Regions from separate parts of the Mesorhizobium sp. M1227 genome, predicted to be linked through region 2. Evidence: predicted binding sites of a transcription regulator. Region 2 holds the regulator's gene; each other region holds the start of a gene.
The links. The regulator PhoB, encoded in region 2, activates phosphate uptake and scavenging genes when phosphate is short. The targets are predictions, from matches to a motif close to TGTCATNNANCTGTCAT.
Positions count from the first base shown of each region.

Region 1: the regulator PhoB is predicted to act here: its motif matches at 1,548-1,564, upstream of NKH28_RS31920 (YdcH family protein).
Region 3: the regulator PhoB is predicted to act here: its motif matches at 1,062-1,078, upstream of NKH28_RS15620 (PhoX family protein).

Region 1 covers NZ_JAMYLZ010000053.1:9,265-12,360, forward strand. Annotated here, with positions in the region: gene NKH28_RS31905 (transporter substrate-binding protein) at 1-207, opposite strand, end outside; gene NKH28_RS31910 (IclR family transcriptional regulator) at 354-1,139, shown strand; gene NKH28_RS31915 (YdcH family protein) at 1,192-1,395, opposite strand; gene NKH28_RS31920 (YdcH family protein) at 1,635-1,814, shown strand; gene ispG (flavodoxin-dependent (E)-4-hydroxy-3-methylbut-2-enyl-diphosphate synthase) at 2,016-3,096, shown strand, end outside.
Region 2 covers NZ_JAMYLZ010000009.1:30,077-33,172, forward strand. Annotated here, with positions in the region: gene pstB (phosphate ABC transporter ATP-binding protein PstB) at 1-104, shown strand, start outside; gene phoU (phosphate signaling complex protein PhoU) at 137-844, shown strand; gene phoB (phosphate regulon transcriptional regulator PhoB) at 861-1,550, shown strand; gene NKH28_RS13955 (ROK family protein) at 1,560-2,804, opposite strand; gene xylF (D-xylose ABC transporter substrate-binding protein) at 3,090-3,096, shown strand, end outside.
Region 3 covers NZ_JAMYLZ010000011.1:2,511-5,606, forward strand. Annotated here, with positions in the region: gene NKH28_RS15610 (phosphatase PAP2 family protein) at 1-591, opposite strand, end outside; gene NKH28_RS15615 (hypothetical protein) at 606-944, opposite strand; gene NKH28_RS15620 (PhoX family protein) at 1,145-3,096, shown strand, end outside.

The sequences.
Region 1 (3,096 bases), on a different contig from region 2:
GTTCTCGAAATGCCAGGGCGCGTTGGTGCTGCCGGTGCCGACGATTACCTTGCCGCGCTCGAGGACGGTGCGCAGCAGGCTGTCCGGCGCTGCCTGGGCCGCCGCTTTCTGAACGTCGACCGCGGTAGCGGCGGTCATCACTCCGGCCGTTGCAAGCCCGGCCATTCCCAGTTTCAGAAATTCACGCCTTTTGGATGTGTCGTTCACGGCGACCTCCTTTCGTGTTGAGTTCCCCTTTGGACCAGCAGTACAGGCATCGGTTGCAACTGACATCATTGTCCCTTACAAGAGACGCTTGTACTCTGTACAAGACAGATTAACATCAGGGATCGATAATGCAAGATGGCAATGCCTTGGCCGCTCGACCGGACGTCAGTCTGGACGAAGACAAGCACTCGGGCTCTCGGGAGAAGGGTCTCAACCGGGTTCTCCAGATTTTGGAGTTTCTCCACACGACCCAGCGCGCGATCGGCGTCGGCGATCTTGCCAGAGGGGTGAATGCACCGCGGTCGACGACCTATACGCTGGTGCGCTCGCTGGTCGACGCAGGCCTGCTGGAGATGGCCGGAGACGGCAATCGGGTTTATTTCGGAAAGAAGCTTTATCTCTACGGAATGGACTATGTGCGGGGCAACGACCTGCTCAGGCGAGGGCGCCAGGAAGTCGACCATCTGTCGCGCGAGACCGGCGAGACCTCGGAGCTCTGCATGCTGCAAAGCGGCCGTTATACCATCGTCCATTCAAGCCCGGGAACGAGGCCATTCCGGATCAGCTCGGCGACGGGTCTGCAAATACCGCTTCCCTGGACAGCTTCCGGGCGGCTGCTCCTCGCCGGCTTCGACAAGGCAGCGATCGAGGATATGGTCTCGGAAGACGATCTCGTACTGCCGGACGGCCGCAGGTTGCGTCTCGACGATTTCATAGCCGACATCGCCGTCGCCAAGTCGGCCGGCTACTGCATCACCTCCGGCCTAGTCGATGCCTACACCAAATGCCTGGCCGCGCCGGTCTTTTCAGCGCCAGGCAGGGTCGAGGCGACGATGTGCCTGGTGGTTCCGATCGATACCTCGACCGAAAAGACCGACGACCTGATAGCGTTGTTGCGCGAGCGCGCCGCACGGCTTTCGATCGTGGCATAGGCCGCCTTTCCAGCAGGCCGGCGCCGGCGTTCGTTCAAGCAATGGCGTTCGTTCAAGCAATAATGTCTGGAATGATCTTGTCCTCCAGCGCCATCAGCCTGTCCTTCAGGAAAAGCTTCTTTTTCTTCATGCGCTGGATCTGCAGCGGGTCGCAATTCATGGCGATCATCGCATTGATGGCCGCGTCGAAATCGGCGTGTTCCTGCTTCAGCCGGGAATATTCGAGGCGGATATCTGCCTGTTCCTGATCGGACATTTTTACCGTCTGCACGTCTGCGGCGCCCAAACTATGGGCCTGATTGGGCGGGACCGGGGCTTCTTGCACCGGCGCGCAGCCCATATCACATTTCATATTGGCGTGGAATGCTACCACGCAGCATTCGACATCGGTGCGCGATGGTGGCACACTGTCATTATGCCGTCACAGAAGCGAGCCTGCGGTGGACGTGCCATGACGGCTGCAATCCGAGGAAACCATGAAAGGGAGAACCAATCATGTCTCTTGCATCCCATCTTGATGAGCTGCAGCGGAAACACGGCGACATCGAACGGGAAATCGACGATGCGATGACCCATCCGTCGGTAGACGACCTCGAAATCGTGAATCTCAAGCGGCGCAAGCTGGCGCTCAAGGACGAGATTGAAAAACTGAAGGCGAAACCGACGACGCACTGAAGCCCTTCCAGGACTAGAAGCGCCGCCCGGCGCGCGATCTTTCCGGTGGCATCGCTATGCTGCCGGAAACGCTCGTGGATTTGCGGCAAGCTGCCGTCTTGTCATTTCCGATTTGCTGGGGCCTGCGCGCCAGTCGCCATTGACAAGCCATCTTTGCTCCTCCACCTCATGCCCGGACCTTCAAGATTAAAGGCAGCCGGCATGACCGGATATTTTTCCTCACCCTTCCCACGCCGCAGGTCGGTCGGTGTCGATGTCGGCGGCGTGATGGTCGGCGGCGGTGCGCCGGTCGTCGTCCAGTCAATGACCAACACCGATACGGCCGATGTCGACCAGACGGTCGCGCAAGTGGCGGCGCTGCATCGTGCCGGCTCCGAGATCGTGCGCATAACCGTCGATCGCGACGAAAGCGCTGCGGCCGTACCGGCCATCCGCGAGCGGCTGGAACGGCTCGGCATCGACGTGCCGCTGGTCGGCGATTTCCACTATATCGGCCACAAGCTCCTGGCCGACCACCCGGCCTGTGCCGAGGCACTGGCCAAATACCGTATCAATCCCGGCAATGTCGGGTTCAAGGACAAGAAAGACCGGCAGTTCGCGGCGATCGTCGAGATGGCGATCAAATACGACAAACCGGTGCGCATCGGCGTCAATTGGGGTTCGCTTGACCAGGAGCTGCTGACCCGGCTGATGGACGACAACCAGGCCCAGGGCTTTCCGCTGACGGCGCAGGAAGTGACGCGCGAGGCAATCGTGCAATCGGCGATCCTGTCGGCCGGAATGGCCGAAGAGATCGGCCTTGCGCGCGAGAAAATCATCCTGTCGGCCAAGGTCAGCGGCGTGCAGGATCTGATCGCCGTCTACACCGAGCTTGCCATCCGTTCCGACCACGCGCTGCACCTCGGCCTGACGGAGGCCGGCATGGGCTCGAAAGGCATCGTCGCCTCGTCCGCGGCCATGGGCATCCTGCTCCAGCAAGGCATTGGCGACACCATCCGCATCTCGCTGACGCCGGAGCCGAACGGCGACCGCACGCGCGAGGTGCAGGTGTCGCAGGAACTGCTGCAAACCATGGGCTTCCGGCAGTTCGTGCCGATCGTCGCCGCCTGCCCTGGCTGCGGCCGCACGACCTCGACCGTATTCCAGGAGCTTGCCCAGAACATCCAGGCCGACCTGCGCAAGAACATGCCGGTGTGGCGCGAACAATATCCCGGCGTCGAGAACCTCAAGGTCGCGGTGATGGGTTGCATCGTCAACGGTCCGGGCGAATCCAAACATGCCG
Region 2 (3,096 bases):
TCATGTATCTGGGTGAACTGGTCGAGTTCGACCGGACCGAGAAGATCTTCACGTCGCCCCGCGAGAAGCGCACGCAGGACTACATCACTGGCCGCTTCGGCTGAGCCGTTCCGATCATGCATATGAGGACAGGACCATGGGCGAACACACAGTCGCTTCTTTCGACGAGGATCTCGAGCAGATCAGCAAGCTGATCCGCGACATGGCCGACCTCGCCGGTTCGATGGTCGGCGGGGCGACCAAGGCCCTGTTGAATTCCGACAACGTGCTGGCGCAACGCGTCGTTTCCGACGACGCCATCATGGATGCGCGTCAACGCGAACTGGACGACCGCGCCATCACCCTGATCGCCAAACGCCAGCCGATGGCCCACGATCTTCGCCATGTGGTCGGAGCGATCCGCATGGCGGGCGACCTCGAACGCATCGGCGACCTTGCCAAGAATATCGCCAAGCGCGTGAGTGCCGTCGGCCTCAGCGCCACGCCGCGGGACCTGTCGCATTCCATCGACGCGATGGCGCAGCTGGTTCTCATCCAGGTGCAGGGTGTCATCGAGGAATATGCTGCAGGCGATGCGGCCGCGTTGGCCAAGCTTCGTGCCGCCGACGAGCGCATCGACGTTAAATACACGTCCGTGTTCCGCGAGCTGTTGACCTACATGATGGAAGATCCGCGCAACATCACCGCTTGCACGCACCTGCTGTTCTGCGCCAAGAATCTGGAGCGGATCGGCGACCATGTCACCAACATCGCCGAAAATGCGTATTATGTGCTGACCGGCGAGCAATTGCCGGTCAATCGTCCGAAGCAGGACGAAACGACAATGTCCGCACCGGTGACATGATGGGGGTGCCCAGCCGATGATCGCACCACGCATAATGGTGGTGGAGGACGAGGAGCCGTTGGGTGTGCTGCTCCGCTACAATCTCGAATCCGAAGGCTACCAGGTCGAGGTGGTGACACGCGGCGACGAAGCCGAGATCCGTTTGCAGGAGAATGTGCCCGACCTTTTGGTGCTCGACTGGATGATACCAGCGGTTTCCGGCATCGAGCTCTGTCGTCGGTTGCGGGTGCGCCCCGAAACCGAGCGGCTGCCGATCATCATGCTGACCGCGCGCGGCGAGGAGAGCGACCGGGTGCGCGGTCTTTCGACCGGCGCCGACGACTATCTGGTCAAGCCGTTTTCGACACCGGAATTCATGGCCAGGGTCAAGGCGCTGCTGCGGCGCGCCAAGCCGGAAGTGCTGTCCAGCGTGCTGAAGGTCGGCGACATCGTGCTCGATCGCGAATCGCACAGGGTCTATCGCAAGAAGAGCGAAATCAGGCTCGGGCCGACCGAATTCCGGCTGCTCGAGTTCATGATGCGGCATCCGGGCCGTGTCTTCTCGCGCAGCCAGTTACTCGATAATGTCTGGGGGGAGACAATCTACATCGACGAACGCACCGTCGACGTGCATGTCGGGCGGCTGCGCAAAGCCGTCAACAACGGCCGGATGCCGGATGTCATCCGCACCATCCGCGGCGCCGGCTATGCGATCAGGGAAGATTGACCCGCCTGGTCAGGCTACGTTCTTTCTGACGCTGGGCCTCATTTGCGCGCCCGGCGCGAAAATCTCCTGGTCGACGAAGCTTAACGCCCGCATCGCGCAGCCTTCGCGGATCAGAGGCAATTCGTTCGGCTCTGTATCGAAGGAGATCGAGCCTGAATGCTGGCCGCCGGCGGTCTGGGCGATTGCCTTCCGCAAGGCCGGCTCGATCAGATCGAAGGCGGCGGCACTGGCGCCGACCATCGCGACCGGTGCCGGATCGATCAGCGCGAACAGCGAGCCGAGACCGAAACCCAGCGCTTCGCCGGCCTTGCGGTAGGCCTCGCGTTCCGGCCCATCTTTCTCGCGCGCCCGGGCCGCCAGTGCGCGCATGTCGGCGTCGCTGACATCGGCGACCGGTTCGCTGTCTTCGCTCATCTGCCTGGCGTTGCGCCAGATGGCGTAGTTGCCGGCATACGCCTCGATGCAGCCGCGCCGCCCGCAACGGCAGAGCGCGCCGCCCGGACGATGGATCATGTGGCCAAATTCGCCGCCCGAGGAATGCGTCCCGGTGAACAGTTCGCCCTTCAGCACCAGCCCCATGCCGATGCCATGCGAAAGCAGGATGGCGATGAAGTCATCGCGATAGCGATCCGGATTGCGCCAGCGCAAAGCCACCGCCATCATGTTGCAGTCGTTCTCCACCGTTGCCGGGATGCCGAATTCGTCCTCCAGCATATCGGCAAAGGCGATGTCGGTCTGCGGCGTGATCGGCGACCACAGCATGGCGCGTGCAGGGGAGTCGGTAATGCCCTGAATCGCCAGGGCGATGCGGGCGACACTGCGGACGTCAAGATCTGGATCCTGCAGCCGGCGCCGGACGATGGCCATGCATTCACGGATCAGCTCGTCGCGCGGCATAGTCAGCGTGTCCAGCCGGCGCTGTTCCTCGGCGACCACCTGTCCCGTATAGTCGATAATGGCGGCCGAAAGGAAATTCAGCGACAACACCACGGTCAGCACCGCCGCCGCTTCCGGGTTGAGGGCGAGGCCGACTTGCGGACGACCGCGTTTCAACGAAACGGGCTCACTTGGCTTGCTCTCGGCGAGGATGCCTTCCCGTATCAGGTCGGAAGAAATCGCCGATATGGTCGAATGACTGAGGCCGGTGGTAGCTGCGATCTCAGTACGCGATGGCTGGCCGGCCCGGCGCACCGCCGAGATCACCATCGCCCGGTTGCGCCGGCGCAAATCGTCATGGCGGATTCCGACCGACATTGTTTTGCTTTCCTCCCGGTTGCCGCGGCCGCTCATGAACCGGAAGCCGTCGGTAATGTCCGACAAATAGTGTCGGATGAGGCAAATAGTGTCAGATGCAGGTGGCGCTGTCATCGTTTATTCCGACGCTCGAAAAAACTCGCAGAGTCATCAAAATCCATCAGAATCGATGTTGACAGCAGCCGGAGATCGGGCCAGTATTTTTTCGAGGCTCGAAAAAATTAGAGCTTCTAAGCTGGTCTTTGAGCCAATTGATCACGCCGTACGCGGCGCAGGGAGGATATGATGAAGA
Region 3 (3,096 bases), on a different contig from region 2:
GTGGACGCCGAGATAGATGCGGCTGATGCCGACCACCACTGTCGTCAGCACCGCCAGCCCGAGTACATAGATCTTCGTTGTGCGCCCGGGCAAAACCCGCGCCGCCATGCTGCCCAGCGTCAAATACGTCACCGCCGACAGCATGGCGTGGCCGCTCGGAAACGAAAGCGATGCCACATCGGCGAGATGCGAGACCAGATCGGGGCGCGGCCGGTCGATATCGAATTTCAGCACGCTTGACAGGAGCTGGCCGCCCGCTACCGCAACGAACATGAGAAGCGCCGCGCCTGGCCTGCGGATAAGAAGCAGATAGACGATCATTGCTGCCGTGATCAGCAGCAGTACGCTGGCGCTGCCGAGGCTGGTGATGTCGCGCATCGCCCCTTCCAGCCACGCCGGTCCGATCGGATTGTCGGGCTGGCCGGCCTTGCGGAAGGCAAGCAGGATTTCGGTGTCGAAGGCATGCGGCGTGGTCGCCCGCGCCAGCTCCATCAGCTCCTCGAACCCCCACAGCCCGCCGGCAATGACCAGCCCGGCCAGCAGAACCGGGAACTCCAGCCAGTTGGGCAGTCTGCTTGCAATCTTCTTCATCGGCCCGATCGCAGTTACAGCCTTTGCAGATAGGGCCCGAGCGTGATCAGCGCCACAGCTGCGATGGCAAGCACGATGCCGGTTGCCTGCAAGGCATTGACGCGCTCGCCGAAGAAGACCAGCGCCACCACATTCACCGACACCAGCTGGATCACCGCCGACAGGCTGAACGACACCGACATGCCGAATTCACGGATCAGCCTCAGCATGATCAGATTGCCCAGCGAATAGAGCGCCAACGTCAGCACAATCTTGCCGAGGCTCGGCGCCAGCCCCCACTGTTTTGCGGCCATCGCCGCCAGCAGGAAGATCACCGTCGAAACGCAGAGCTGCCCAAGTCCCCAGAAACTCACTTTTGTTCCTCCCGATGCGGTCCCTACCGCCTGCCGCAGCTCTTGTTTCCGAAGCGCCGGTCGCGGTCAAGCGGGGCCGATGTTGGATACGAAATCGCAGGTGGCAATTAGCCGGCATGTCATCAAACTGTGACCTGCCGGTAATACCGGATTGGCCAGGCAACACGCTCCAGCAATCCATCCAGCCAGAGGCAGGCCCTATGACCGAACATCGCACCCCTGACGCCCATTTCCGCACCAGCCTGCTCGAGGAAAACGATGGGCCAGGAGCCAATCCCACCGACAACCGCACCATGGGTGAGATCATCGCCGCGCGGTTCTCACGCCGCGGCTTCCTCAAGGGTTCGCTTGCCGTCTCGGCCATAGCCGCTACCGTCAGCCCGCTGGCGCTGATCACCGCCGACAATGCCCGCGCCGCCGAAGGCTCCGCCTTCGCTTTCGACGAGCTCGAGGCCGGCATCGACGACAAGCATCACGTCGCACCTGGCTATGACGCCGACGTGCTGCTGCGCTGGGGCGATCCGCTGTTCGCCGATTCGCCGGGATTCGATCCGACAAAACAGTCGGCGGAAGCCCAGGCCAGACAATTCGGCTACAACAACGACTATGTCGGTTATATCCCGATCGACGGCTCGGCCGAGCACGGCCTGCTGGTCGTCAATCACGAATACACCAATCCGCACCTGATGTTTCCGGGCCTCGTCACCATCGTCGATGGCAAAGCCAAGCAGGCGCCCCTCAGCAAGGAGCAAGTCGATGTCGAGATGGCCGCGCATGGCGGCACTATCGTCGAGATACGCAAGGTATCAGGCAAATGGCAGGTCGTTCGCGACGGCAAGCTCAACCGCCGCATCACCTCCAACACCGAGATCGCGCTCTCCGGCCCGGTCGCCGGCCACGACCGCGTCAAGACCAGCGCCGATCCGACCGGCACGAAGGTCATCGGCACCATCAACAATTGCGCCGGCGGCGTCACGCCGTGGGGCACCTATGTCATGGCCGAGGAGAACATCCACGGCTATTTCTCGGGCGAGCTGCCGCAGGGGCATAAGGAGGCGGCCAATTACAAGCGCCTCGGCATTCCCGAAGATGCCTATGAGTGGGCAGCGCATTACGACCGTTTCGACATCGGCAAGGAGCCTAACGAGCCGAACCGCTTCGGCTGGATCGTCGAGGTCGACGTCCAGGATCCGACTTCGGTGCCGAGGAAGCGCACCGCCATGGGCCGCTTCAAGCATGAGGGCGCCGAATCGATCGTCGCCCAGGATGGCCATGTCGTCTTCTATCTCGGCGACGACGAGCGCTTCGACTATGTCTATAAGTTCGTCACCACAGGCAAGTTCGATCCGGACAACCGCGCCGCCAACATGGATTTGCTCGACGACGGCACCTTGCATGTCGCCAAGTTTGCCGACGACGGTTCGGTCGAATGGCTGCCGATCGTCTTCGGCCAAGGGCCGCTGACGGCGGAGAACGGCTTTGCCAGCCAGGCCGACGTGCTGATCGAGACGCGCCGCGCCGCCGACCTGCTCGGCGCCACCAAGATGGACCGCCCGGAAGACATCCAGCCCAATGCCGTCAACGGCAAGGTCTATGTCATGCTGACCAACAATTCGAAGCGCAAGGCCGACCAGGTCGACGCTGCCAACCCGCGTGCCGAAAATGCCTTTGGCCACATCATCGAGATCGTCGAGGACGGCGGTGATTTCACCGCGACAAAGGGCAGGTGGGAAATCCTGCTGAAATGCGGCGATCCCGCTGTGGCCGACGTCGGCGCCACCTTCTCGACCGCAACCACCGCCAATGGCTGGTTCGGCATGCCGGACAATTGCACGGTAGATTCGGCTGGCCGCCTCTGGGTCGCCACCGACGGCCAAGGCCCGAAAGCCACCGGCCGCACCGACGGTCTGTGGGCTGTCGATACGGAGGGGACGGCACGGGCGACATCAAAGCTGTTCTTCCGCGTGCCGATCGGCGCCGAAATGTGCGGTCCCCTGTTTGCGCCGGACGACCAGACCGCCTTCGTTGCGGTCCAGCATCCGGGCGACGGCGGCGAGGACTGGGAGGCTTTCGGCCGTCCGTCCTACTATGAGGATTTGTCGACGCGCTGGCCCGACTTCAAGCCGGACATGCCGGTGCGCCCGGCGGTCGT